DNA from 2 places in the Salipaludibacillus sp. CF4.18 genome. Region 2 is predicted to be linked to the other one. Evidence: predicted binding sites of a transcription regulator. Region 2 holds the regulator's gene; the other holds the start of a gene.

Region 1 (15,464 bases), on a different contig from region 2:
ACGTGATAAAGCGACAAGTAACATTTGTTCAAACCAAGCATTAAATGCGCTTGGAGCTTCGATAGCAATGAGTGCAATCGGAAAAAAAGGAATCAAACATATGGCGACTCAGAATGTTCAAAAAGCCCACTATGCTAAAAATAAGTTGCAAGAAGAGGGAGTTGAGGTGATAACAGACCAACCTTTCTTCAATGAGTTTGTAATTAAGCTACCAAAAGCCATAAAAGACGTAAACAAAGAACTTCTTGATCACGGTATCATCGGTGGTTTGGACTTATCCAGGTTCTATAAAGAGAAAGAAAACTTGATGTTGGTGGCTGTTACAGAGTTAAGAACGAAAGAGGAAATGGATCAATTTGCGTCAGTATTGGGGGGAGTCAAATGAACAACAAAAATCAAGCATTGATTTTTGAATTAAGTAAAGAGGACAGAATTGGGTACAGTCTACCCGAGCTTGACATTGAAGATATAGAACTCGATAAACTCATACCTCAAAAATTTCAACGGCAAGAAAGTCCTGAATTGCCTGAGGTTTCCGAGCTGCAAATTGTTAGACATTATACAGCACTTTCGAAACGAAATCACGGGTTGGATTCAGGTTTTTATCCACTAGGATCATGCACAATGAAGTATAATCCTAAAATTAATGAAGATGTAGCCAGGTTCCCAGGGTTTGCACATTTACATCCATATCAGGATGAGTCTACAATACAAGGTGCATTAGAACTCATGTACAAGCTCCAACGCTCCTTAGAAGAGATTACAGGCATGGATCAGGTGACATTACAACCAGCAGCAGGTGCTCATGGTGAATGGACAGGTTTAATGCTCATTAGGGCTTATCATGAAGCTAATGGCGATCATAAACGGACAAAAGTCATTGTACCTGATTCTGCCCATGGTACAAATCCTGCTTCAGCAGTAGTGGCTGGATTTGAATCGGTCACAGTAAAATCTAATGATCAAGGTCTTGTAGATTTGGATCATTTACGAGAATTGGCTGGGGATGATACTGCCGCCCTGATGCTTACTAATCCTAATACGCTTGGATTGTTTGAAGAACAAATCGTTGAAATGACAGGAATCATTCACGACGTAGGCGGTAAAATTTATTACGATGGGGCAAACTCGAATGCTATTTTAGGAATAACACGACCAGGTGATATGGGATTTGATGTCGTACATTTAAATCTTCATAAAACGTTCACTACACCTCATGGGGGTGGTGGTCCGGGATCAGGCCCAGTGGGAGTTAAAAGCGATCTCGTTCCTTATCTGCCAACACCATTAGTAATGAAAGATGGGGAAACATATCGTTTGGAGTTTGACATTCCTGAGTCGATCGGGAGGGTGAAACCATTCTATGGTAATTTTGGAATTAATGTTCGTGCCTATACGTATATCCGGACGATGGGACCTATAGGATTAAGAAAGGTATCTGAATATGCGGTTCTTAACGCAAATTATATGCTTCGAAGACTTGAACCTTATTTTGAGACGCCGTATAAGCAACATTGTAAACATGAATTTGTTATATCTGGTAAGCGTCAGAAAAAACTAGGCGTAAGGACGTTAGATATCGCTAAAAGATTGTTGGATTTCGGATATCACCCACCAACTATCTACTTTCCGCTTAACGTGGAAGAGTGCATGATGATCGAACCTACCGAAACGGAATCGAAAGAAACACTGGACGAATTTTGTGATGCAATGATCCAAATTACAAAAGAAGTTGAAGAAACGCCGGAAGTCGTTCAAGAAGCTCCACATCATACAGTCATTGATCGTTTGGATGAAACAACAGCAGCAAGAAAACCAATTTTGAGATATACCACTGAAGCTTGGAGAAGTAATAGTCAGGAATTTTAGAGCGGGAAGCTCAAACAACAACTGAATGTTTCGGTGGATGGTCGATTCAGCGTCGATGGCGGGGGGAAGAGACATGGCCTTTTCCCGAGGAATCTAAAGAGTCCCTCTGTTTGAAGGAGTATATACGCTATTCTATTAAAAAAGACCGGCTACCTGGAGCTTTAGCACCTTGAGTAGCCGATCTTTATATAAGCCGGAAGTTATTTTTTAATTTTTCCGGTCCATTGACGAAATCCACCTTTTAATTGGTTGATATCTTCTGCTCCACGTTTTTTACGGATAATTTTTGCTGCTTGAGCTGTTCTCGTTCCATTCTGACAATAAAGGTATACTGGTTTATCAGGACGAATCTCCGTTACTCTTTGACGCATTTGGGACAGTGGAATATTTCTTGCGCCCAATATGTGTCCGCCTAGAAATTCTTTCTCTTCCCGGACGTCAATTAATTGCGCTTTTCGATAGTTTTCTCTAAATTTTTCTTGATCGAGCGTTTTTAGGTACTTCGGTTTCTTAGTACGAAGCACTATGATTACTACTAGTACAACAGTTACTGCAATTAATAGCCAAATACTCATATCCATGTTAAAATTGCCACTCCTTTTAGTTCGCTGGATGGTTTCCTTTATAAATGATAAACGTAATTTGGTGAATTGGCAAACGATTCCGTTTGATTTTAAGAAAAAGAATAAAAGTATAACTTGTTAGAAGGTAAAAGAATGCAAACCCCAAATATTTTGGTTATTGTCATATTATCGAATATTATGTCTCGATAGCTTAAGTTTCCTCTTTTTTATAGAGTTTTATAAAGTTGACAAAATGAATATAACAAACCCTTACGTCTATATATGGTGTTGTCTATAAATTAAACCACACTATATATTGATAAAATAAAGATGCTATGATATATTGAAAAAAGCAAAGAACGAGGTATCTGATTCTGGATACCTCGTTCTTGATTGAAGTAAACATCTAGATGTATACATACATTGCATTATATATAAAGGAGCGAAAGCCTGTGACAACATTTATGTCGAACAAAGGGATTAATGTGGAGGAATTGAACCGTGATATCGAGCAATTTCCACAAGTTTTCCCAATTACCCCTGACATGAAATTAAAACAAAGCGGTGTCTCACGTTTAGTCATGTTAGATCGTTACACATTCAAAGATACAGAGAAAAAGACGTTGAAAGTAGGAGATTTTGTTGTTTTAACAGTGAAAGCAGATCCAAAGTTTCCAGCAAGAGGTTATGGATATGTTGTCGAGTTAAACTGGGAAGAAAGCCGAGCTAAAATTGCAGTTGAAGAAGAATTTTTAGGTGTCTTAGATGAGGAAGAAAAACAAACCGGAATTGTGGACAGGTCGTTAGATACGATTGATAAACCATTGGAAGTATATTATGAACAAATAGCTAAGAGAAATGCGCGCGGCCTCTCTAATGTAGAAGTCGATCCTCAAAAACGGGATGAATCCTTTGAAAAGTTTTATTACGAGTTAGTAAATATGAATTTTGTTCCAGCAGGCAGAGTTTTGTATGGTGCAGGATCTGGCACAGATGTAACTTACTTTAATTGTTACGTTATGCCATTTGTAGCGGATTCAAGAGAAGGTATTTCTGAACACCGGAAACAAGTGATGGAGATTATGAGTCGCGGAGGCGGGGTTGGGACGAATGGTTCCACATTGCGCCCTCGTAATACATTGGCCAGAGGGGTAAATGGAAAATCTTCAGGATCAGTCTCATGGTTAGATGATATCGCTAAGCTGACACACCTTGTTGAACAAGGTGGAAGCAGACGTGGAGCTCAAATGATCATGTTGTCTGATTGGCACCCGGATATATTGGAATTTATTATCTCTAAGATGCAAAATCCACGGATTTTACGTTATTTGTCTGAAAATAGTGAAGATGTGCAAATAAAACGTCTGATTCAAGAAAAATTAAAATTCACACCTTTATCCGAAATAGAAGAAGCGATGTATCAAAGTATTGCTAATTATAAAAATATCGAAGGCCAAGGTGGTTTCGACCGTAAAATAATTGCTGAAGCTGAATCAAAGCTGCGCGCAGGCGGGAACTACTCGGTGAACAATTCCGAATTCCTGACAGGTGCAAATATTTCTGTTTGTATTACAAAAGAATTCATGAAAGCTGTTGAGAATGATCAGGAATATGAACTGCGTTTTCCTGACGTAGAAAATTATACTAAAGATGAGATGGAAGCCTATAATCGTGATTGGCATGAATATGGTGATGTTAGAGAGTGGGAAGCATTAGGTTTTGGTGTTCGTACGTACCGAAAAATTAAAGCAAAAGAGCTTTGGAATCTAATTAACATTTGTGCCACTTATTCTGCAGAACCGGGAATATTCTTTATTGATAACGCCAATGAAATGACAAATGCACAGGCATACGGGCAAAAGGTAGTCGCTACTAATCCATGCGGAGAGCAACCACTTGCTCCATATTCCGTGTGTAACCTTGCAGCTGTGAACCTTGCAGAGATGGCCGATATAGATCAAAAAGTTGTCGATTTCAAGAAACTTGAACAAACAGTAGCTACTGGAGTTCGAATTCAAGACAACGTGATTGATGCAACCCCTTATTTTTTAGAGGATAATACAAAGCAAGCTAAAGGTGAGCGTCGTGTTGGTCTAGGGGTAATGGGGCTTCATGATTTACTTATCAATACGGAAACAGTTTACGGTTCAGAAGAAGGTAATGCTTTGGTTGATAAAGTTTTTGAAACAATTGCTACCACTGCTTATCGGACAAGTATCGAGCTTGCAAAAGAAAAAGGAAGCTTTCCGTTTTTAGAAGGTTCTTCTGAAAATGAAACGAACTTTTTACGGCAAAAGTATACTCAAACTGGCTACATGAAAAAAATGCCAGAAGATATTCTTGAAGGGGTTAAAGAGCATGGAATTAGAAATTCTCATCTTTTGACAGTAGCTCCAACTGGATCAACAGGAACGATGGTCGGAGTATCAACTGGACTGGAGCCATATTTCTCTTTCTCCTATTTCCGAAGTGGACGTTTAGGAAAGTTTATTGAGGTAAAAGCAAAAATTCTTGAAGATTATTTAGATAGACATCCGGAGGTGGACCCAAACAATTTACCGGAATGGTTTATTTCCAGTATGGAATTGAGTCCCGAAGCCCACGCGGATGTTCAGTGTATCATTCAGAAATGGGTCGATAGTTCATTAAGTAAAACAGTAAATGCGCCTAAGGGTTACACTGTTGATCAAGTGAAAAGTGTTTATGAACGACTTTATAAAGGCGGAGCAAAAGGTGGTACTGTATACGTGGATGGTAGCCGAGATTCACAAGTGCTGACTTTAAAAGCTGAGGATAACGATGATTATACAGTTGATCTCACTGGTGGCGAAGCTGAAGATGAACAACATAAAAAACCGGTTGTTTTAGTAGAAACAATCTCTGATTTACGATCTACTTCTGTAACATTTGGAAGTGAAGTCGGGGATACTTGTCCCGTATGCCGTAAAGGGACAGTAGAAGACATCGGCGGTTGTAATACGTGTACGAATTGTTCGGCTCAACTCAAGTGTGGATTATAAGGAAAAAATAAAGGTTCTAAGGGTTAAATAAAACCCTTGGGACTTTTTTTTGCTAGAATTCTTTCAAACCTTAATAATTACAAAAACAACAGAATAGATAAAAAAATTCATCACGTGTATTTATTATGTATTCTCTAGCAACGTGAAAAGCACCTTTTTAGGGGTTTGTATGGAGAGTCCGTTTTATTTATAGTATAATTATCTTAGCTTTAGAGTATATCGCAACTTAAGATTTTGGAGGGACCTTAATGCCAACGCCTAGTATGGAAGATTATTTAGAACGAATATATATACTAATAGAAGAAAAAGGATATGCTCGAGTGTCCGATATAGCAGATGCCCTTCAGGTTCATCCTTCGTCGGTAACGAAGATGGTGCAAAAATTAGATCTCAACGAGTATTTGATCTATGAAAAATACCGAGGATTGGTGCTGACTGCTAAAGGAAAAAAAATCGGCAAACGCCTTGTGTACCGCCACGAACTATTAGAGGATTTCATGCGGGTTATCGGTGTGGATGAAAAAAACATTTATGGCGACGTAGAAGGAATTGAACATCATCTAAGTTGGGATGCTATTGACCGTATTGGAGACTTAGTACAATATTTTGAAGAAAAGTCAAAGCGGGTAGATGATTTAAGAAGCATTGAAAAACAAAATAATGAGATTAAATAACGAGACTGGACTTATTGAAGTGAAACATTCAATAGTCCAGTTTTTTTGAATGATAAGAATTTGTAAGTTGACAGCTATCTTTACGCCACAAGCATCAAGGGAAGTTCGCCTCTTTTCGAGTAGCACCTACACGCACTACGTAGGTGCTACTCGGGGTGGCTTTAAAGATCACGCTGTATTTAAGAAAAGACGGCTTTGCCGGTTTTTTTAATTTCTAACGAGATGTTGTACCAATTCAAATTTAAAATTGCATTAGGAACCTCAAGTTTTTTTGTCATATTATTCACTTAATAAAATACACTTAAACTAAAAGGAGGAATCCTCCAATGACTCAAGTAGACGCAGTTTTTGCTGGTGGCGGTATAAAAGCAATGGCTTTTGTTGGTGCATTAGGTACATTAGAACAGAAGGGGATACACATAAATCGGGTTGCTGGAACTAGTGCAGGTGCTCTAACAGCAGCGTTTATTAAAGCTAATTATACAAATGATGAAATGTATCAGCTCTTTACCCAATTGGATATGAACCAATTTCTTGACCAAAATCCTATTAGCACCGTCTTTCCATTTCTACGGTGGATTCAGTTATACAAACGTATGGGTCTATATAAAGGGAAAGTATTTGAAGACTGGGTCGCTAGTGCTTTATATGAGAAAGGAATTAGAACTTTCGGTGATCTGCCATCGGGAACTTTGAAGTTGGTTGCCTCTGATTTAACAAATGGAAGATTTATCGTTTTGCCAGATGATTTGCCGCGTTACGGGATAGACCCGGTAACGTTTTCTATTGCAAAAGCTGTGAGAATGAGCTGTAGTCTGCCTTTCTTTTTCGAACCAGTTAAACTAAAAGGAGAAGACGGAAAAGAATCGTTAATTGTAGACGGAGGAGTATTAAGTAATTTTCCGTTATGGTTATTCGTGAGGAAAGGGAAGAAAGCTGAACGACCTGTATTAGGCATGAAACTTTCTCCTGAATTTGATCAGTCGCCACCTAAAGAAATACCAAACGGTCTATCTATGCTGACTTCAATGTTTGATACGATGAGAACGGCCCATGATCAACGATATGTTTCTAAGTTTCATGCAAAAGATATTATATTTATCCCGGTCAATGAAATAACGGCAACACAATTTAAAATGTCCGATGAAGAAAAAGACAGGTTAATTCAGCTTGGAGCTGAATCAACCCGAAAATTTCTGGCTAAATGGTCGTATTAGAAGAAATCAGTTTATAAAAAGGCTTAGGCAGTATCTCCTCTCTTACTTTGCTGTCCGTAAAGTTTTGTGCTAAAAAGGAGGAGTGGAATGAGAAAAGTTATCCATAATCCTGCTAGAAAACCTAAGAGTGAATAATACAAAGTGAAAATAACAGGATTGAATATAAAAAATAAGTGAGACAAAATCAAACCTGATGATCCAATCATTAACGCAATCAGTTTGCTCATCCCTGAACTGGTTGTAATGCTAATTCTTAATTTATATTGTTCCAGAGCAATCCCGATGCCCGACCCAAGAAGTAAACCGGGTAATATAAGAAAATCATTCTGCGGATAAATCAGGATACCTATAAAGATAGGAACAATAATAGCGAACCCAAAAACATATCGTTCAGGCATTGCTTCTATCCAATCAAAACTTCGGTAATACATATAACTAATAAAACCGCCTATTAATATTCCTCCTACAATGGAGAACACTGGAGTACCTTGAAGAAGCAAATAGATGACACTAATGAACAAAGGTGGTATTAAACACATAATTATCTCCACTTGTCTTCTCACTAGTGGAATAAATATCGAGAATAATGTCATAACTGCTTGTATGTGCGGGTGAGTTAACGGGAGTAATTGGTCATTAGTATACAAGTAAGGGAGATACATCGTGATGATATAACCCAGCGAAAGCGAGAATATAGTTAAATATAAGGCTTGAAAACCGATCTTTTTACTTATTGTCCAATATATAATACCTACCAGTACAAGAAAACTAATCAATAACCACTCAGACCAGACACTGTGAATTAAAAAAGGGCTTGAAAATGGAGGAATCATTTATCCCAGTCCCCTTTCCAATAATAATTTGCGAAAAAATGAAAAATGATAAAGAAAAAAACCAAGCATTAAAATAAAGCTCGGCTCTTTTTTTTGTTCTTTTTACCTTCAATAACAGTTAACTTAACATCAGACTGACGTTTAACTAACGGGCGAGAGATGGACTTTTTCTTTTCTTTTTGCTTCTTCTTGAAGGACGCAGTTGGTTTACGGCTTTGGGTTTGCTTTTGCTTGATTTGCTGGCTTCTTTGTTGCGTGAAAGAAGCTTGGTTACCCATAAGTCTTGGAATTATAAATTTCTTCATCACTAGGAGAAGTATTGCAACAATACCGACCGTCACTAAAATTTGAGTGAAAAATTGAGTTGGATTTGTAAATAGTTGCATTCCTATACCAAAGATGGCAAACCCAATAATCACTAGGATGATCGGATGAAAAGAACGACGGAACATGTCTCAACACCTCCATTCAATATTATGGATGAAACTTTTCTTTATTCTATTCCTCGTTGCTTTCGACCGCTTACACTTTCTTTCTATTTTACATTAGAAAACGAATTCTAACCATCTAAATATAAAGATCTTATTAAAAATATTAATTATTATATAACTATTCCCATATTGAAGTTGAATTACACCTAATATTGTTTTTGCTGATAAATTATTCCCTAAATGGATACACTAATTTTCGAGGTGAAGTCAATGGGAAAATTAGAACAAAATGAACAAGAAGCAAGTCAATCTTTTATTTCTACAGTTGCTGTAATAGGGTTTGTAGGTGGAGCATTATGGAGTTTAGTGGCTTACTTCGCCTATACGTTTAAGTTTATTCCATTCGGACCTGCAGTCATTTTAGAGCCGTGGGCATTAGGTGAATGGAAGACTGGAACTTTAGGACAATGGTTGGGTATTTTGGCCATTGCTATAATATCGATTGGTGTAGCATTTTTATATAGAGTTTTACTTGCAAAATTTAATTCTATATGGCCTGGAATCGTTTTTGGTTTTGTCTTATGGCTTGTTGTATTTGTAGTATTGCATCCTTTGTTTAATACCATAGACCCTATTACCGAAATGAATCGTAATACTTTAACAACCTCTATATCGCTTTATGTAGTCTATGGCTTGTTTATAGGGTATTCCGTTTCATACGAGTACCACGAACGCACAGTTCATGAGGGTGAGTCTATCCAAGAATAAGCTCCTGTGGTAGAATGTTCTATGGGACATTCTATTTTTTTGTCTAAAAAATGCCTGTATGCTCAGGTCTTTCGATGATTTACAATTTCTTATCAGAATCGCATGGTTTGCAAGGAGGACGAAAGGATGAAAAAACTGGATCAATTACGAAATCAATTTTCTGAGAAAAATATAGACGGTTTAATCATTGCCAGTGACACGAATCGTCGTTACCTTACTGGCTTTACCGGGACCGCAGGAGTAGCGGTCATTTCAGAGAATAAAGCAACTTTTATCACGGATTTTCGATATGTTGAGCAAGCAGAAAGTCAAATTAATGGATTTAATATCGTTCAACATACAACCCCGATACACGAAGAAGTAGCGAATCAAGTCAAGGAAATGGGAATTACCAGGTTAGGATTCGAAAAAGATCAACTTACCTATAGTGAATATGATACATATAAAAAAGTGCTAGGATCAGCAGAATTTATACCTGTAAGCGGTATGGTCGAGCAGATGCGCTTAATTAAAGATTCCAAGGAATTGAGCATTATTCAAGAAGCTGTTGATATTGCAGATGCAGCATTTTCACACATTCAAGCTTACCTTCGTGCCGGTGTAAAAGAGATTGATATTTCAACTGAACTTGAATTTTTTATGAGAAAACATGGGGCGGTATCCTCTTCATTTGATATAATTGTAGCATCTGGACAACGTTCTGCACTTCCCCACGGGGTTGCAAGTTCTAAAGTTATTGAGAAGGGTGAACTTGTAACGTTAGACTTTGGCGCTTATTACAAAGGATATTGTTCTGATATTACTCGAACAGTAGCCATTGGTGAACCAAATGAAGAACTAAGAAAAATATATCAAACAGTGCTTGAAGCGCAAATACGTGGTGTAAATGGAATTAAGCCGGGTATGACTGGTAAAGAAGCAGATGCATTAACCCGTGACTATATAACAGAACAGGGATATGGACAGTACTTTGGCCATTCCACTGGTCATGGCATGGGTATGGAAGTTCATGAAGGACCTGGTTTATCTTATAAATCAGATAAAATATTAGAGCCAGGCATGGTTGTCACCGTAGAGCCTGGTATTTACGTTGCGGGTATCGGTGGCACAAGAATTGAAGATGACATTGTTATTACTGAAAGTGGAAATGATATTTTATCAAAATCTACCAAGGAACTACTCATTTTAGGCGAGTAGCTTAATACTCTAGGAGGAAAAAAATGATCTCAGTAAACGAATTTAAAACAGGATTAACAATTGAAGTGGATAATGATATTTGGTCAGTAGTAGAGTTCCAACATGTGAAGCCAGGTAAAGGGGCAGCATTTGTTCGTTCGAAACTTCGAAGTATGCGAAGCGGTAATATTCAGGAAAAGACATTCCGTGCGGGCGAGAAAGTTGAAAAAGCTCATTTGGAAAACAGTAAAATGTCGTATTTATATTCAAGTGGAGATGTTCATACATTTATGGATACATCTTCTTATGAACAGTTGGAATTATCATCAGATCAAATTCGCCATCAGTTAAGGTATTTAATAGAAAATATGGAAGTGCAAATTCTAACCTATGGTGATGAAATCTTAGGTGTGGAAGTTCCTAATACCGTAGAATTAAAAGTTACGGACACTGAACCTGGAGTAAAAGGCGATACAGCTTCGGGCGGTACAAAACCAGCTACTGTAGAAACAGGACTGACGGTTCACGTACCATTCTTTGTAAATGAAGGTGACACGTTAATTATTGATACACGTGAAGGGAAATATGTTTCAAGAGGTTAGTTAACAGAAGCTGATCTTAGGCTTCCCCTATTGTTTTAGATAGTAAGAAAACAAAATTAGGAATAAGATAAGTTTTCAAAAGACTGCGTATCCGGCTTAAACGCCCTGGATACGCAGTCTTTTTTTTGTTGTCTGCTACTCAGGCAGACAAATTTCTTGTAAATAAAGTTTGTGTTTTTATTGTTGTAATAATTAGGACAAGGATTCATATATTTCATTATAGACACGAAGGAAAACTTTTAGGTATAGAAAGGAAATGTCGCAATGAGAGAAATTTTTCATATTCTACCAACAATCATAAAAGATTATGTGGAAAGGTATCCTGCGGAAGACAGAGAAAATATGGAAGAAATTCGCTTACGAATAGGCAGACCAGTTGAGATTGTGGGTTTGAAAAGTAAAACTAAGAATCATCCTCCAATTTTCACAGAAAAGGATGCTTCTCAAATGATGTCTTTATTAAGTCAGCACTCCTTATATCGATTAGAGGAAGAATTAAAAAGAGGCTATATAACTATTCCCGGAGGCCATCGCGTTGGAATTGCCGGAAGAGTGGTCATGGATAAAGGACATGTAAAAGGATTGCGTGAAATTGGTTCCTATAATATTCGAATTGCAAAAGAAAAGCAAGGTGTGAGTGATGATTATATCCGTGAATTATACAGGAGAAATCACTGGACAAACACGTTAATAATAGGGCCTCCGAAGACTGGAAAGACAACATTATTACGAGATTTAGCCAGGAAAATAAGTCTAGGCATGCCTCAAATAGGGATTCCAGCTAAAAATGTTGCCATTGTTGATGAAAGATCTGAAATAGCTGGTTGTATTCATGGTATTCCACAACATCATTTCGGTACGAAAGTAGATGTGTTGGATGCGTGCCCTAAAGCTGAAGGGATGATGATGATGATTCGCTCCATGAGTCCGGATGTACTGGTTGTAGATGAGATAGGCAGAGAAGAAGATGGAAGAGCAATGATGGAAGCTATTTATGCAGGAGTCACTGTTATTTCAACTGTTCATGGAACGACGTTAGAAAATGTTAAAAAACGTCCTACTATAAAGGCCTTGTTGGAAGAATCGGCTTTTGAAACAATTATTGAAATTTCGGCGGTAGGCAAAAAAGGTGTATTCAAATATCTAGATAAAACGGAACCTGGAGTCATCTCAAGATGATATGGATAGGAGCAATATTTATTGTTTTGGCTTCAGCACTGATAGGCATGGAACTATCAAAAAGGTTGGAAAGAAGAACGTTGTTACTAAGGCATATGAAGGTTGCTTTAGAAACCTTTGATACAGAAGTAGCATTTGCAATGATGCCACTATCTGAAGCGCTTATTCAAATTTCTCGGCAATTACCAGACCCCGCGAGGCAATTTTTGTTTAGTGTCGGCGAACGGATAGGCGAAAACAGGGGATCTGTTGTGGAGATATGGGAAGAAGAACTTGATTTATGGAAAAAAAATATTGATCTAAATAACCAGGATATTGAAGTAATAAGGCAATTCGGTCAGACATTAGGAAAACAAGATTTAGAGGGGCAGCGTAAGCAAATTCAGCTTACCCAATCTTACTTGACGCATAGAGAGCAAGTGGCAGTTGACTCTCAGAAGACATATCAGTCTATGTATCGGAGTTTAGGGTTTTTAGGCGGATTACTGTTAGTAATTATGTTGCTGTAATGGAAAGCAGTGAGGGGGAAGTCCAATGGCCAATGATGTAGGTCTAATATTTCAGATAGCCGGGGTTGGAATCGTTGTTGCCATGATTCATACCGTATTAAAACAGATGGGGAAGGAAGAAATTGCGAATTGGGTGACGCTGATCGCATTTGTCCTTGTTCTTTACATGGTGGCAACAGTGATTGATGATTTGTTTACGAAAATCCGCTCTGTGTTTTTATTTCAAAGTTAGGAGGGAGGTAGTGGGATGGAAATCATTCAAATAGTAGGTTTAGGAATGATTGCCACCTTCCTAGCTATCATCGTCAAAGAACAGAAACCGGTGTTTGCTCTTCTTATTACCGTCTTTACAGGAGCAATAATCTTTATTTTTTTGATCGATAAAATAGCAGTTCTTTTTCAAACTCTGGAAGAATTGGCGGAGAATTCAAATGTAAATATGATTTACGTCCAGACTATCTTTAAGATTATTGGAATTGCATATATCGCAGAGTTTGCTGCTCAGATCGCTCGAGACGCTGATCAAGGTTCCATCGCCTCTAAAATAGAATTGGCTGGGAAAATACTCATATTGGTTATGGCAATCCCAATTATCAGTGTCATTATTGATACGATATTAACGCTTATTCCGTCGGCCATGGGGGACGTTTAATGAAATATTTATTCGCTATGTTAGGATGTGCGATTATTTTTCTTCTGAGTGAAGGTTGGACAAGTATTGTCTTTGCAGAGGAAGAAACAACTCCAATAACAGAAGAAGAGATGGTGGAAAAGCAGTTAGGTTCGTTAGATATTAGTGAGGTAATGAATTTTTGGGACAGTCTTCAGGATGAATATGGAGGTTTTTTACCGGAAATTGAAAGAGATAATCTTAAGGACCTAATGGGAAACACTGATAATTTATCATTCAAAGGCTGGTTAACCGGGTTCGCTTCCTATTTTCTTCATGAAATAGTAGCCCAAGGAAAACTACTTGGAACCTTAATCTTGCTCACTGTATTCAGTATGATCCTTGTCCAGCTTCAGCAAGCTTTCGAAAAACATCAAATTAGCAAAGTCGCCTATGCGGTTACGTACATGGTATTAATCATCATTGCCTTAAATAGTTTTTATTTAGCGATGGAATTAGCGGAAACAACAATTTCTACGATGAGCAATTTCATGATGGCGATTATCCCTCTCATATTAGTTTTGATGGCCTCGGTTGGAAGCGTCACGTCCGTTGCTCTTTTTCATCCGATCATCATGTTTATCGTTCACACGACTGGTTTATTTGTGCAGTATTTTGTATTACCTCTTCTACTTTTATCAACGTTACTTTCGATCGTTAGTACGATGACGGAGCATTATAAAGTGTCTAAACTGGCTGTCCTTTTAAGAAATATATCGATTGGGAGTCTGGGGATTTTCCTTACTGTATTTCTAGGAGTTTTATCTGTGCAAGGTGCGACAGCCGCTGTTGCAGATGGGATAGCGATTCGAACGGCTAAATTCGTTACAGGGAATTTCATTCCAGTAGTAGGAAGGATGTTCACGGATGCAGCAGATACTGTAATGGGAGCTTCGTTATTATTGAAAAATACAATCGGGGTGCTCGGTTTGGTGATGCTGTTACTCGTTTGCATTTTTCCCGCTTTGAAAGTCTTGGCGTTAGGAATGATCTATTCTTTTTCAGCAGCTGTATTACAACCGCTTGGCGGGGGTCCGATCATCGAATGTTTATCTATCATAGGAAAAAATGTGTTATTGATTTTTGCAGCTTTAGCAGCAGTTTCATTAATGTTTTTTTTATCTATTACGATCATTGTAATATCCGGAAATCTATCCATCATGATGAGGTAATAAAGAGGTGATGTGCGAGTGGCACTTATAAACAGTTGGATAGCAAATATCATATTGTTGATTTTATTTGCTACTATTTTAGAGTTAATGTTACCTAATTCATCTACTCACCGTTACGTCAAGCTTGTTATAGGGTTAATGATACTTGTAGCAATGCTGCAACCAGTTATATCTATTTTCCAAGAAGATCCAGAAAAAGTTTTAGAAGAACTTGTTCAATTTGAAACTGGAGTTAAAGAAGATCAATCAATTATTAAAGAATTAGAAAAAACAGATATAGAATCAGAATCACTTGCATATATTTCTGAAAAAGTGGCTGTCCAACTAAAAGCTGATGCAGAACCTTTTATGCTAGAGGAGTTTGACAAGCAAATAGTTTCGATCGAGGTTTCGTTTGAAGCATTGCATGCAACAGAAGAAACGGACAATCTTAATAATCTTCATGTCATCCTCGAAGATTCACAAAAGATTCAAGTGGATGAGGAAAGTAAGAATAACGAGATTCATGTGGAGCGGATTGAAATTAAACGGGACTCTGAAAGTTTCGAGACAGAGGCAGTAGAAGAGGAATTGGAGGGACAAATCCAAATGATAGATCGTCTTTCAGAAATATGGCAAGTACCAGTAGAAAAAATAACAATTCAAGATAAAGGAGAGAGCCTCGTTGATTAAAAAACCTAACCCAAAATCATTGTTCGCCTCCTTTTCTTTAAATAATAAAGGAAAGAAAGTCCGACTAACTTATCTCGTTGTATTGGTATTTCTAGGAGTCACTTTTATG
Region 2 (15,464 bases):
TTCGCTCGATTAATGGATGGAGCAACAGAAGTGAAGTGCTCTGAATTTGGAGATGCTCTAATTAAAAACTTGTAAGAGTGTTAGTGAAAAATAAATAAAGTTTGCTTATCTACAAGCTGGATTTTATAGATAAGCAATGATAAATCCGGTGTGTGAAAGAGCTTCTGCAGTAATAGATAATTATCTGTTACTGGAGGAGCTACTCATGCATTGATGTGAGATTTTATGGTAATAACCTGTTTAAAGACTTCTTTCATAATAAACGTAATAAGAAGAGGAGTGCGATAGAGATGACAATTAAACGTAGAAAAATAACTGTTGTTGGTGGCGGTTTCACTGGGACGACTACGGCATTAATGGCTGCTCAAAAAGAACTGGGAGATATTGTTCTAGTGGATATTCCACAAAGCGAAGATCCAACGAAAGGGAAGGCTTTAGACATGCTCGAAGCTAGCCCTGTCCAAGGATTTGATGCTAATATCGTTGGTACTTCTGATTATAAAGACACTGCTGATTCTGATATCGTTGTTATTACAGCCGGAATCCCTAGAAAACCCGGGATGAGTCGTGATGACCTCGTTAGTACGAATGCAGGTATTATGAAGAGCGTTACAAAGGAAATTGTAAAATACTCACCGGATTGTTTCATTATCGTTCTTACAAATCCTGTTGACGCAATGACGTACACAGTATTCAAAGAATCAGGGTTCCCTAAGAATCGTGTTATCGGACAATCTGGAGTATTAGATACGGCCCGATTCAATACTTTTGTTGCACAAGAACTAAATGTTTCTGTGGAAGATGTAACTGGTTTCGTTTTAGGTGGTCATGGTGATGATATGGTACCTATGTTACGATACAGTTTTGCTGGAGGTATTCCTTTAGAAAACTTAATTTCCAAAGAGCGTTTAGATGCTATTGTAGAACGTACTCGTAAAGGTGGAGGAGAAATAGTTAATCTTCTGGGTAATGGAAGTGCCTATTATGCTCCTGCAGCATCTATTGTACAAATGGTAGAGGCAATCCTGAAAGATAAGAAACGTATTCTCCCTACTATTGCCTATCTAGAAGGTGAATATGGTTATCAAGATCTTTATCTAGGTGTTCCGACTGTCATTGGTGGAGATGGTATTGAGAAGATATTCGAAATCGATTTAAACAAGGATGAAAAAGCTTCTCTTGATAAGTCTGTTGATTCTGTTAAAGAAGTAATGAAACTTGTGAAATAAGTTTTTCTTTAAGAAATCCGATAATATATCGGATTTTTTTTATGAGGTAAGCTAGTGTAGGTTTAGACCAGCCGAGAAGATTATGGATAAAAAAATTTTAGGATTAAATGCAGCTGATCAAGTAGTATAAAGAGGTAAATAGAAGGAATGGCTTCATCACAAAGATGGGGCTTTTTTTAGCAACTAGCACCTACACGCAAATACATAGGTGCTACTCGTGGTGGCTAAAGATCACGCTGTACATCATAAAAGGCGCTACGCGTTTTTATGATTCAAACCATTAAATATGACTTACATCGCATACAATAAAGAATGAAAAAATTGGGAATTACTCAAAAGAAATCTTTGTGAAAGGTGCTATTTGTAGTAAGATAAAAAAGACAGTGTCACTAAAAATGTGATAAATAGCTTTGATGAATTATCAGACAAAGCAATCTGGGGGGAACGAAAATGGCACAAAAACTACTAATTGTAGATGATGAAGAATCCATTTTGACATTACTTCAATTTAATCTTGAGCAAGCAGGTTTTCAAGTTACTACGGCCATGGATGGGAAGTTGGGACTTGAAAAAGCGATGCAGAATGCTTACGATTTAATTATCTTAGATCTTATGCTTCCAGAAATCGATGGACTAGAAGTGTGCAAAGAGTTAAGGCAAAACAAAATAATGACACCTATACTTATGTTAACTGCAAAAGATGATGAGTTTGATAAAGTTCTTGGACTCGAGCTAGGAGCAGATGATTATTTAACAAAACCATTCAGTCCAAGAGAAGTAGTTGCTAGAGTGAGAGCGATATTAAGACGTTCAGGGAAGCAGTCCTCCACAAATGAAACGGAAGTCAAATCCCTTAAATTGACCATAGGTGATGTAAATATATTTCCCGACAATTACGAGGTATATTTAAAAGATGAGCCCTTAGAACTTACTCCTAAGGAATTTGAGTTGCTCGTTTATTTAGTGAATAACATGGGAAGAGTTCTCACGCGAGACCAGCTATTAAATGCTGTGTGGAATTATGAATTTGTCGGCGATACTAGAATTGTCGATGTTCATATTAGTCACTTACGGGAAAAAATAGAACCAAATACGAAAAAGCCAGTTTATATAAAAACGATTAGAGGATTAGGCTATAAATTAGAGGATCCGCCAAAACATGAGTAGTTATAAATATAGACTTATTTTACCACTTTCGTTGATTATCCTAATTGTACTTGCAAGCTTAGGTGCTATATTAGGCCCACTATTTAAAGATTTTTACTTAGAAGGTATGAACGATCGAATTGCAAAAGAATCATTAGCCATCGCTTATCACATAGAAGACATTGAGTTAAATGAGACAGAAGTTTTACAAAATACAGTCATTGAGTTAGCAGAACGATTAGACATTCGTATCACGATTATGGATGCGCAAGGCGAAGCATTGGCGGAGAGTACAGGTAATCTCGAAGATCAGGACAATAGACTATCGAGACCAGAAATCCAGGAAGTGATCAAAAACGGTACTGCAGGACGATCTGTGAGGGTTAGTAAAACGGTTAATGAGGAGTTGCTTTATTATGCTATTCCCTTGGAGGATAATGGAGAAGTAAGGGGTTATCTTCGTTTAAGTTTAGCTATGGATGAACTAAATTCGGTGTATCAAAGTATTTGGACGTTCCTAATCGTTTCATTTTTTCTTGCATTTGTCATTATTGTTCTTTTAACAACCAAGATTACAAATCAGATGGTAAAACCAGTGGAAGAAGCAAGAAGAGTTTCTAATGAACTTGCAAAAGGGAATTTTCAAGCAAGAACGTTTGATGTTTCTGATTATCGGACAGGGGAGTTAAACCGATCTATAAATGTTCTTGCAGAGAATCTTCAACAAATAACAAATACGTATGAAATCCAGCAAGAAAGATTGGAAACGTTAATTGAGAACATGGGTAGTGGGCTCATTTTGATTAACACAAAAGGAGACATTACTCTCGTCAACCGATCTTGCAAAGATATATTTGATGAGAATACAGATCAGTGGAAAAATAATCTCTATTATAAAGTAATTAAACATAAATACGTTAACAAGTTCATTCAGGAAATATTTTTATCGGAAAAAAGAACTCGTCGGCAAATAAAAATTCCTGTTGGCATATATTTCCGCCATGTTGATGTTCATGGGGCCCCGATAATTGGACATGATGAAAAGCTAAAGGGTATTGTCTTGGTTTTCCATGACGTTACGGAGTTAAAAAAGTTAGAACAGGCTAGAAAGGATTTTGTTGCTAACGTTTCGCATGAACTAAAAACTCCAGTAACGTCGCTAAAAGGTTTTACGGAAACCTTGCTGGATGGTGCTATGAATGATGAAAAGCTACGTAAAAAATTCTTAACAATCATAGCCAATGAATCGGAAAGATTAGAAGGATTAATCTCAGATTTACTGGAGTTATCAAAAATAGAAGGAGATCATTTTCAACTTAATTGGCAGAAAGTTAATATTGAGTCATTAATTGCTGATGTTCTTTTGATTCTTAATGATAAAGCCAAGGTTAAAAAAATGAGAATTGAAACAAAAATACAAGGGGATACTTGGGTAGAAGCTGATCCTCACCGTTTAAAGCAAGTACTTATTAACCTGATTGTTAACGCAATTGCTTATACACCTGAAGAAGGGATCATCACAATCCGAGTAAAGGAACAGGCTGAAACGGTACTAATGGAAGTAGAAGATACTGGAATTGGAATTAATAAAAAAGAGATCCCACGAATATTCGAGCGTTTTTACCGGGTAGAGCGAGCTAGAAGCAGAAATTCAGGTGGGACGGGACTAGGTCTTGCCATTGTTAAACATTTAGCTGAAGCTCATGGTGCAAAGCTTTCCGTAGACAGTGATTTAGGCAGAGGAACCGTTTTTCGTTTGGTCATTTTAAAGGAAAAAAAAGAATCAAAAAGTATGTGATTGATAGGAATGGACGTTAATAAAATCTTTACACGTGCGCTATATTATCTTACACATTTCGACCTACTAAAGGAGTCATTAGTTTCACACCCCATGAAAGGAACAAAAGCTCTCCACGAGTTTTGTTCCTTTTTGTACAAGGTAAGAATTTATAAGGTGACAGCTATCTTTACGCCACACGCATCAAGGGAAGTTCGCCCTTGAGCTTAAATAGTGGTGGCTTTAAAGATCACACTAGCTTTTGTTCTTCTAGAAGCTTTCGTGATAAAATAGCATTATGGAATAGGAACAGAAAAGGGGTTAAAAAATGAAAAAGTTAATTTTAATTGATGGAAACAGTATTGCATACCGAGCATTTTTCGCGCTACCGTTATTGAATAACAACAAAGGTGTCTATACAAATGCAATATACGGTTTTACGACGATGCTGTTAAAAATATTGGAAGACGAACAACCGACTCATATGCTGGTAGCATTTGATGCGGGAAAAACGACGTTCCGTCACTCGACGTTTAAAGAGTATAAAGGGACGAGACAGAAAACTCCGCCCGAACTTTCTGAACAGTTACCAGTAATGAGAGATTTGCTTAAAGCTTTTAATATCCAGCACTTTGAAGTTGTTAATTATGAAGCAGATGATATTATTGGAACACTCTCTACTCAAACTGCAAAAGACCCAGATTGGGATGTGAAGATTTACACTGGTGATAAAGATTTACTGCAACTCGTTACAGATAAAGTGCATGTTTCCTTAACTAAAAAAGGCATCACGAATGTAGATACATACGATTTATCTTTAGTCGATGAAAAATATGGAATCACACCTAACCAAATTATTGATATGAAAGGGTTAATGGGTGATAGTTCCGATAATATTCCCGGTGTACCGGGAGTTGGAGAAAAAACAGCTCTTAAGCTCTTGAAACAGTATAAGACAGTTGAAGGTGTATATGAATCACTTGACGAAATTTCCGGAAAAAAACTAAAAGAAAACTTAACTGAAAACAAAGAACAAGCTTTTATGAGTAAAGAGCTTGCAACGATCATGATTGATGCTCCTGTTGATGTGAAGCTAGATGCGTTGGAACTGGGAGAAAGAAATCAAGAAAAATTAATAGAGCTATTTAAAGAGTTAGAATTTGCCTCTTTATTAGATCGTATCGGTTCTGGTGAAGCAGTTGCTCAAGAAGAGATAGAGGATATGGACATTCAATTAGTGGAAGAAGTAACAGATGACATGTTAATCAGTCCATCTGCTCTCGTTATTGAAGCACTAGGAGAGAACTATCATCAAGCTGAAATTATTGGGCTATCTGTTGCGAATGATAATGGAGCGTTTTATTTCCCTGCGGAGGTTGCAATGGAAAGTGACGTATTCAAAAATTGGGCAGCGGATCCTGACAAAGAAAAATATATCTTTAATGCAAAACGAGGAGTGGCGCTATTAGGCTGGCAAGACATTCGACTAGATGGGGTTGTCTTTGACGTGCAAATAGCCTCTTATTTGATTGACCCTTCAGCAAGCTCTCATGAAATGGCTGATATAGCGAATCGAAAACAAAGCCTTAAAGTACAAACTGATGAAGTAATCTATGGAAAAGGAAAGAAACGACAAGTACCGGTAAATGAGATATTGGCTCAGCACATCGGAAGAAAAGCCGCGGCAGTGCTTGATTTGAAACATGACTTGATAAAAGAACTTCAGGAAAATGAGCAGCAGGAATTGTTTGAGCAATTAGAGATGCCACTATCCATTATTTTAGGACACATGGAGATGAATGGTGTAACTATCGATAAAGAAGAACTGGAAAACATGGGTGAAGTGCTTGTTGGGAAATTGAATAAAATGGAATCAGAAATTCATCAGCTTGCAGGCGTGGAATTTAATATCAACTCACCGAAACAACTTGGAGAAATTCTTTTCGATAAGCTTCAATTGCCCGTGGTCAAGAAAACGAAAACAGGATATTCCACATCTGCTGAGGTATTAGAGCAGTTGAAGGACCAGCATGAAATGATTCCTCTTATCCTTCACTATCGGCAGTTAGGAAAACTAAACTCAACGTATATAGAAGGATTGTTAAAAGTAGTTCACCAGAAAACAGGAAAAATTCACACGATTTTTAATCAGTCACTAACACAAACAGGCAGACTAAGTTCTACAGAACCAAATCTGCAGAATATTCCGATTCGCTTGGAAGAGGGGAGAAAAATACGTCATGCTTTTGTGGCTGAAGAGAAAGGCTCCTATATTTTGGCGGCAGACTATTCTCAAATTGAGCTAAGAGTACTGGCTCATATATCGAAAGATGAAAACCTTGTTCAAGCCTTTAGTGAGGGTATCGACATTCATACAAAAACAGCAATGGACGTTTTTGAGGTTAGTGCTGAAGATGTAACAAGTAATATGAGACGAACAGCTAAGGCTGTGAACTTTGGTATTGTTTACGGTATTAGTGATTATGGACTTTCCCAAAACCTTGGTATTACTCGTAAAAAATCAAAGGTGTTTATTGAGCGTTACTTTGAAAGCTATCCTGGAGTGAAAGATTATATGGAGAACGTTGTGGAAGAAGCTCGAGAAAAAGGGTTTGTAACAACGATGCTTAATCGCAGACGATATTTGCCTGAACTTACGAGCCGTAATTTCAATCTGCGAAGTTTTGCAGAAAGAACAGCGATGAACACCCCGATACAAGGAAGTGCAGCGGATATTATCAAAAAAGCGATGGTAGATATGGCAGAAAGATTAGAAGAAGAACAAATGGAATCCACCTTACTATTACAAGTGCACGATGAGCTTATTTTTGAAGTTCCAGAAAAAGAAATAGAAAAAATGAACAAGATTGTTTTAGATGTTATGGAAAACGCTGTAAAGCTGAATGTTCCACTAGTAGCAGATGTCTCGTATGGTGCAACATGGTATGATGCAAAATAAATAAGAAAAATAACCTTTGTTTTGTTCAAAACGTAAAAACCCTTGAATGGAACTTAGAAGCTATTAGAGAAGGTGACAGAAATGCCTGAATTACCAGAAGTAGAAACAGTGAAACGGACGTTAGCAGAATTAGTAATAGAAGAAACCATTGAATCAGTTGAAGTAGGCTGGCCAAAGATGATTAAACATCCCGATGATGTTCAGGAATTTAAGATAATGTTAGCAGGACAGACGATTAGATCCATTGCAAGAAGAGGAAAGTTTCTACTCATATACTTGGATGATTATACATTGGTTTCTCATTTGAGGATGGAAGGGAAATATGGAGTTTATCCATGTGAGGAAGAAGTAGCGCCACATACTCATGTACGTTTTCGCTTTAAGAGTGGAAAGGAATTAAGATATGGAGATGTCAGGAAATTTGGAACGATGCACTTGTTTCCGATTGGAACTGAATTAGAGAGACTGCCATTGTCCCAGCTAGGACCAGAACCATTGACGAGTGAATTTTCCAAGGAAGACTTATTTACTAGACTGCACCGCACGAACCGGGCAGTAAAATCAGCACTGTTGGATCAGACGATTTTAGTAGGACTAGGCAATATTTATGTTGATGAAGCACTCTTTCAAGCAAGAATCCATCCTGAGAAACCAGCTAGTAATGTAACCATTGCAGAATGTGAACGATTATACATTGCGATTAGAGGCACCCTTCAGGCAGCTGTTGATATGGGAGGTTCTTCAATAAAGTCTTATGTCAACGGACAAGGTCAAATGGGAATGTTTCAGCAAAGCCTTCATGTTTACGGACGTAAGGGAGAACCGTGTCATGATTGCGATACTTCGATCATAAGGACTGTGGTTGGAGGCAGAGGTACGCATACGTGTCCAAGCTGCCAGCCGAGTTAATTTTAAGCAAAACGTGCTTGTAGCTAATTAAAGTAAAATTTAGTTCCTTTATAAATTCATTTACGCCCAAGTACATTGGATGGGCTCCTGCCATATACTAACGTAGCTTAGTACTTAGTATGCGAAAGGAGTTCTTACCATGGTTGAATGGTTGCCCATTTTAATATTAGCATTTGCAGTTAGTTTGGATAGCTTCGGGGTAGGCGTAACATACGGATTGAGAAAGATGAAACTACCGTTTATCTCCATACTATCTATAATGGGATGTTCCGCAGCCTCTGTGTTATTAGCAATGTGGGTCGGAGTAAGTCTTGGTGGCTATTTGTCTGTAGCAGCTGCGGAAAGACTTGGAGGATTTCTTTTAATAGGAATTGGGATGTTTGCAATGTTCCAAGTTTTTCGACATCATTTGGTCAGTAAGAAAAAAGGTATTAGTGAAGAGAAGATGGTCGTGAATGTTGAATTAAAACAGTTGGGTATTGTTATCCGTATTTTACGTAAACCTATGGAAGCAGATTTAGATGATTCGGGCTCCATTACCGGGGCTGAAGCCGTTCTTTTAGGGATCGCTCTATCATTGGATGCTTTTGGTGCAGGGTTAGGTGCGGCTTTGCTTGGTGTGTCTCCACTCATATTAGCTGTAAGTGTAGCGTTCATGTGCGGGTTATTCTTAACTTTAGGGAAACTAAGTGGCGAAAAACTAATGACCTCTTCCAACATAAATGGACTTACCTTTTTACCAGGCCTTTTACTTATCATTCTTGGGCTTTGGAAAATATAGACCTAGTTAAAAACTAAGGAGGAAAGGCATTATGATAATTGGGTTAACGGGTGGAATTGCGACCGGTAAAAGTACCGTATCAAACCTCTTCAAAAAAGAAGGAATCCCGGTTATTGATGCGGATTTAGTAGCCCGGGAAGTAGTTACTCCCGGAAAAGAGGCCTATGAGGAGATTGTTTTAGCATTTGGACAGGAAATCTTAAAAGAAGATAAAACGATTGACCGTGCAAAACTAGGTGAAATCGTTTTTAAAAACGATGATATGAGAAAAAAGTTAAACGAGATCGTCCATCCTTCTGTTCGAGCCAACATGAAAGATCAAGCGGAACAATTAGAGCGAAAGGGATATCCTATTATTATTTTAGATATCCCTTTGCTTATTGAAAGTAACCTGTTTTATTTAACAGATAAAGTAGTGCTTGTGTTTGTTCCGGAAGAAATCCAACGGACAAGATTGGAAGAGCGAAACAATTACACAGAAGAAGAGGCTAACCACCGAATACGATCTCAAATTCCAATAACGGAAAAAAAGAAAGATGACCGTATATCATATATTATTGATAATTCAGGAAGTTTCTCTGAAACAGAGCTTCAAGTGAAGAAATTTTTACATAAGTTGCAGAAAGGAGAGGGCTAATTAGCTTTCTCCTTTTTTCATTATTTAGGCTACTAGTTTGAAAAAATATCGTTCACGGTTTTTTTTTCTGAAATAAACAATTATTTTAAAACAAAACAATTATATAGAAAAGAATAAATTAAAACAAACAAAATGGCAGATTTTTAATAATATATGTTATACTAAAAAGCAGTAATTAGGTAATTAGTATAACATATATAATTCGGAGGGATGCTTAATGATTCGTGTTGCTATTAATGGATTTGGAAGAATAGGTCGTATGGTTTTTCGGAAGTGCTCTGAAGAAAGTGGGATTGAGGTTGTAGCAATAAATGCTCTATATCCTGCAGAAACGTTGGTGCATTTAATTAAATATGATACGGTGCATGGTCCGTTTAAGAAGAATATCGAGAGAGATGGAGAGCACCTTTTACTAAATGGCTGCCGTATCAATCTCAGCCAAAACAGAGATCCAAGAGAATTACCATGGAGAGAGTTAGACATAGATATTGTAATTGAAGCGACGGGGATGTTTACGACGAAAAAAGATGCTGCTATGCATATTGAAGCAGGGGCTAAGAAAATCATCATAACCGCACCTAGTAAAGATGAAGATCTGACAATTGTTTTTGGAGTGAATCATCAAGACTACTTGCCTTATCGGCATCATATAGTATCTAATGCTTCTTGTACGACAAACTGCCTTGCACCTGTAGTAAACGTGTTAAATGATGCTTTTGAAATTGAGTCTGGAATGATGACAACTATTCATTCCTATACAAATGATCAACGGAATATTGACAATCCACACAAGGATCTAAGAAGAGCTCGGGCATGTGGTCAGTCGATCATCCCTACGACTACTGGAGCTGCAAAAGCAATTGGTAAGGTTCTCCCTGCCATGTCAGGGAAACTTCATGGTATGGCATTACGAGTACCGACTCCAAATGTATCGTTAGTTGACTTAGTGGTAAACGTTAACAAAAAGACATCTGCACAAGAGGTGAACGAAGTCTTGAGAGCAGCAGCTGAAGATTCAATGAAAGGTATTATGTCTTTTACAGATGAGCCACTAGTTTCTACAGATTTTAATGGAAATGAGCATTCCTCCATTGTTGATGGTCTTAGCACGATAATGCATGATAAAACTCTAAAAGTTCTGGCATGGTATGATAATGAATGGGGATACTCGTGTAGAATTGTTGATTTAACAAAATATATTGGGAATAGCCTCCAATTAAAATCTAAAAATTACGTTTCTTAACGCCTTTAATCGTTACAAAAGGATCTATTTTCTCCTTTTCTGTAAAAAAATCATTTGCAAAAGACCTTCAAACAAAGTATAATTTCATCCGTGAACTTCGTTTTTAAAGTAACAGAAGGGATCTGGATTACTTAAAGGGTTAGGACCTCTCTGGACTAACTTTCCCCCAGTAATATTGATTCCTGCATGTATTTGAAGGCATGATTTTTTAATATGGAAAAGGGGGATTTATAATGGAAACAATGGGCCGTCACATTATCGCAGAATTATGGGGTTGTGACATAGATAAATTAAATAACATTGAGTATATCGAAAGATTATTCGTTGATGCAGCTTTAGAAGCGGGCGCCGAGGTAAGGGAAGTGGCATTTCATAAATTTGCTCCTTATGGAGTAAGTGGAGTTGTCATTATTAGTGAATCACATTTAACAATTCACAGTTTTCCGGAGCACGGTTACGCTAGTATAGATGTATATACGTGTGGAGATCGAATAGATCCAAATATAGCTTCCGAATACATTTCCAAAGCTTTAAGTGCAAAAACAACCGAAGTTGTAGAGGTGCCAAGAGGCATGGGCCCAATTCGAGTTGGAGAAAGCAAAGTAGTGCAAGCTTATTCTTAATTAAAAACGGCGCTTTGTTCGTAAATGGACAAGGCGTTGTTTTTTTGTTGAAAGGTAAGAAATTCTAAATAAAAGACGCTACGCGTTTTTCACATTCTATATAAATATCCTAGTTTTCGACACTATCGGGAAAAATAGTATCTCATTCATAATAACTACCATGACAATGTATACATTTTCAATTGAAGATTTCCTTATTTCTTGCTATGCTTAAGGTGATAAGGTGGGATGATAAATGGGTTTTAAAGACACAATAAATAAGATTTTCAGTTCGGGTACGGAAACAAAAGAAAACCATTTTGATGAAACACTGAAAACGCACTATTATAAAACGACAAAGGATAAAGTTATAAAAGAATTAGAGGTAATGTTTGGTGCCAAGCAAGGCTATGAAGTTACTTCTATTTCAGAGGAACATGGGGAAGTCATCGTTCGTATCAAAAAAGGCAAAAAAGCATTTATGGTTGTCACAGTGATCATGGTTCGACCTTTCAGGACCGCCATTGATTTTTCTGTATCTACGGATACCATCATATTTACTGATTTTGGTTACAGTGGTAAATTGATTCGGGAATTATATAAGGAACTTGATTCAAGGTTGCCTTTCGTTGGGACAAGTCTAGGAGACAAATTAACCAAGGAGTAAGACAGTGATAGAAACGAGGTGTGTGCCACATGAAATGTCCTAGTTGCCAACACAATGGAACAAGGGTTTTAGACTCAAGACCAAGTGATGAGAGCCGTTCGATTCGACGCCGGAGAGAGTGTGAGGACTGTGGCTATCGTTTTACTACATTCGAAAGAGTGGAACAAACACCTTTAATTGTCGTGAAAAAAGATGGAAACAGAGAAGAATACAATCGTGAAAAGCTATTAAGAGGTTTGATTCGTGCTTGTGAAAAACGTCCGGTTCCTTTGGAGAAACTGGAAATTATTGCTGAAGATGTTGAAAGAGATCTTCGTAATCAAGGATATTCTGAAGTTAGCAGTCATCAGATTGGCGAAAAAGTAATGGAGTTTTTAGTAGTTATTGATGATGTGGCTTATGTCAGGTTCGCCTCCGTTTACCGTCAGTTTAAAGACATAAACGTATTTGTTGATGAATTAAAAGATCTTATTGACCGTGAAAATAAGAAATAGATTCATTAGAATGGAGCATAAAAGCTCCATTTTTCGCTACTTTAACATAATTTATCATGAACAGAGCCTTTAAAAGGATTAGGTGAAATAACAATGCATTGGAAAGAGGTATTGCCTTCAAATCGTTATATTGCTTTTATGAGAGATAGTATACATACATGGGATCATGATGTATTAACGTTACTTTACCAGCCACTAATTGGTTCTGTAGCTTATAGCTTGTATATGACTCTTTCTTTAGACGTGCAAAAACAGGCTGATAAAAAAATCGAAAGAACTCATAAGTCTTTAATGACCTTTACAGGACAGCACTTGGACCTTCTTTTTTCAGAACGAAAGAAATTAGAAGCGTTAGGATTATTAACCGTTTTCCGGAAGAAAGAAGAGGAAGAATATGTTTATTATTATTATATTCATTCACCTATGAATCCGGCAGCGTTTTTTCATGATGACCTCTTAAGTGTTTTTCTTTATAATAAAATTGGCAGTAAGGAACAATATCGTGAATTGCGGGCGTATTTTCAAATAAATGATGTAGTGACAGAAGGGTTAGAAAACGTGACGCAAGGTTTTAATCAAGTTTTCACCTCGATCCACCCATCAGAAATAAGAAGTGGATCTTCGGAAATGAGTGATAATCTTTTCTCTGAGGTGCCATTATTAGGACAAAATAGTGAAAAACCCTCTTATTCTATGTCAGAGGAAGAATTTGATTTTCAACAATTACTAGCATATTTGCCTACTTTTGTTCCAAAGGAAGAAGTAGAGAAAGAAACCAGTCAACGGTTAATCTATCAATTAGCCTTTATGTATAAATTAGAGCCCAGGGATATGGCGAATATGGTTCAAGATGCGATGTTGCATACGGATCAATTAGATGTGGAACAGTTGCGGGAACAGGCGAAGCGCAGGTATCGTATGAACGAAAAGGATGAACCGCCACGGTTAGGTTTAAGGAAACAAAGTGACACGGAAAAAAGCTTCACGGGACCTCCTAAAACGCAGGAAGAGCATACTATCCTCTATTTTGAATCAACGGCGCCGATCGAATATTTAGAAGAATTAAATGATGGAGCGAAGATCTACGAAGGTGACATGGATATTATTGAAAAGCTGATCTTTGAATATAAGCTATCTCCAGGTGTTGTTAACGTATTGCTAGATTATATTTTCAGGGTGAATGATCAAAAACTATCTAAAGCTCTTGCCTTCAAGATAGCTAATCATTGGAAACGAAAAAAGATTCGTACAGTGAAGGAAGCAATGGAACTGGCTAAAAAAGAAAATCAAAAAAGCAAAGAGTTTAAAAAGAATCCTCAACCTGCTTATGCTAATAAAACAGCCTATGCGGGAGCGGTAAAACAAGAACCTCTTCCGAAATGGATGAAAGATGAAGAAGGTTGGCAAAAGAACCAAGGTTCAGATGAAGACTTGGAAAAGGCAAAGCAGGAAGCCGCGAAATTTCGTGAAATGTTAAAAAAGAAGAAGCAGCAAAAGGGGGAATCGTAAATGGATTCCATTGAGCAGTCAATAAAACAGTTTTCAGGTGGCCGTTTTGAAAAACGATTTGAACAACTGAAGAAGAATACGTTGCAAAACCATCGTATTAAATTATTTCTCGATAAAAATCCGGAAATGACTAATGAAAATATAGAAAAAGGAATCAACGAACTTTATCAATTTACTCAACAGTGGAACAACTGTGATCAATGTCCCGGACTAGACGCCTGTCCAAACTTAATTCAAGGATTTCAACCAGATTTGAATGTTTACCGCGGGGAAATTCAAAATCAATATAAACCTTGTTCATTGAAGAAAAAAGATGAGGAGCGAAAGAGACAAGCTTCCTTTGTGCAAAGTCTTTACCTACCGAAAGAAATGACGCAAGTAAGCTTCGATGATTTTCATGAAGACAATTCATCGAGGACAAACGCTTTTACAAAGGCGATGGCTTTTTGTGCATCAGTCGATCCTGGCGAAGACGGTCAAGGCCTTTATATTCATGGACCATTTGGTGTGGGAAAAACATTTCTTGTCGGAGCAATCGCTAATTATTTAGCCGACGAAGAAGTAACAACGATGATTGTGTATACGCCGGACTTTTTTCGTGAACTGAAAAATGGGATTTCTGATGGTTCATACCAAGGGAAAATGGATATGGTCAAGAGAGCACCTGTTCTAATTATGGATGATATTGGTGCGGAAACCATGTCAAACTGGATCCGAGATGATATTTTAGGGGCTATACTACAGTTCCGGATGATGGAAAAACTCCCGACAATCTTTACGTCAAACTTTGATTTAAGTGAATTAGAGATACATCTCTCTTCCACGCAAAGAGGTGGCGTTGAAAAAGTTGATCAATTAAAGGCGAGACGTATTTTAGAACGCGTAAAACATTTAAATGAAGTAATTGATATGAAAGGCGAAAACAAGCGGAATCAACGATAAATCCGAGCTAAGTGAAAGGCAAGTCGATCAGTTTTACCTTGAATGAGATTAAAATTACAACTTCTAAGAGGGCAAAATTAAAGCAAAAATACCCAGTTTTATGTTACGATAAAACAATAGTGTACAGTTTTGAGAATGGAGGAATAAAATGAGTGTTGATCAAATTCTCGATCGAGCCCGACAGGGAAAACGTATTTCTGTCGAAGATGCAGTAGAACTTTATGATAGTGATGAGGTAGAAAAAATAGGTGAAGTTGCCAATGAAATGATGTTAAAGTGGCATCCGGAACCGGTTACAACGTTTGTCATTGGACGGAACGTTAACTATACGAATTTATGTGATACTTATTGTCGCTTTTGTGCCTTTTACCGTCCTCCTGGTTCAAAAGAAGGATATGTTCTAGATAATGAAGAAATATTTAATAAAATTCAGGAAACAAAAGATGTGAATGGAACGGAAATTCTCATGCAAGGTGGGACAAATCCAAATCTTCCATTTAGTTATTATACAGACCTTCTTCGAGAAATAAAAAAGAGGTTTGACATTACAATGCATTCTTTCTCACCAG

The links. The regulator NrdR, encoded in region 2, represses ribonucleotide reductase genes. The targets are predictions, from matches to a motif close to AACACNATATATNGTGTT.
Region 1: ACHABW_RS10180 (vitamin B12-dependent ribonucleotide reductase) is a predicted target of NrdR. The motif match lies at 2,705-2,722, and genes of this name have one in related genera.

What each region holds. Positions count from the first base shown of each region.
Region 1 is NZ_JBIMEV010000012.1:42,635-58,098, forward strand. Features, by position in the region: gene gcvPA (aminomethyl-transferring glycine dehydrogenase subunit GcvPA) at 1-385, shown strand, start outside; gene gcvPB (aminomethyl-transferring glycine dehydrogenase subunit GcvPB) at 382-1,869, shown strand; gene ACHABW_RS10175 (rhodanese-like domain-containing protein) at 2,070-2,444, opposite strand; gene ACHABW_RS10180 (vitamin B12-dependent ribonucleotide reductase) at 2,897-5,452, shown strand; gene mntR (transcriptional regulator MntR) at 5,701-6,126, shown strand; gene ACHABW_RS10190 (patatin-like phospholipase family protein) at 6,453-7,343, shown strand; gene ACHABW_RS10195 (hypothetical protein) at 7,367-8,176, opposite strand; gene ACHABW_RS10200 (SA1362 family protein) at 8,245-8,628, opposite strand; gene ACHABW_RS10205 (YqhR family membrane protein) at 8,878-9,375, shown strand; gene ACHABW_RS10210 (M24 family metallopeptidase) at 9,502-10,572, shown strand; gene efp (elongation factor P) at 10,596-11,153, shown strand; gene spoIIIAA (stage III sporulation protein AA) at 11,418-12,332, shown strand; gene spoIIIAB (stage III sporulation protein SpoIIIAB) at 12,329-12,841, shown strand; gene spoIIIAC (stage III sporulation protein AC) at 12,867-13,073, shown strand; gene spoIIIAD (stage III sporulation protein AD) at 13,089-13,493, shown strand; gene spoIIIAE (stage III sporulation protein AE) at 13,493-14,683, shown strand; gene spoIIIAF (stage III sporulation protein AF) at 14,702-15,355, shown strand; gene spoIIIAG (stage III sporulation protein AG) at 15,348-15,464, shown strand, end outside.
Region 2 is NZ_JBIMEV010000005.1:177,893-193,356, forward strand. Features, by position in the region: gene icd (NADP-dependent isocitrate dehydrogenase) at 1-75, shown strand, start outside; gene mdh (malate dehydrogenase) at 291-1,229, shown strand; gene ACHABW_RS05760 (response regulator transcription factor) at 1,680-2,396, shown strand; gene pnpS (two-component system histidine kinase PnpS) at 2,389-4,173, shown strand; gene polA (DNA polymerase I) at 4,481-7,111, shown strand; gene mutM (DNA-formamidopyrimidine glycosylase) at 7,193-8,020, shown strand; gene ytaF (sporulation membrane protein YtaF) at 8,160-8,801, shown strand; gene coaE (dephospho-CoA kinase) at 8,833-9,438, shown strand; gene ACHABW_RS05790 (glyceraldehyde-3-phosphate dehydrogenase) at 9,656-10,681, shown strand; gene speD (adenosylmethionine decarboxylase) at 10,915-11,304, shown strand; gene ACHABW_RS05800 (DUF1499 domain-containing protein) at 11,540-11,950, shown strand; gene nrdR (transcriptional regulator NrdR) at 11,980-12,444, shown strand; gene ACHABW_RS05810 (replication initiation and membrane attachment family protein) at 12,538-13,953, shown strand; gene dnaI (primosomal protein DnaI) at 13,954-14,895, shown strand; gene mqnC (cyclic dehypoxanthinyl futalosine synthase) at 15,044-15,464, shown strand, end outside.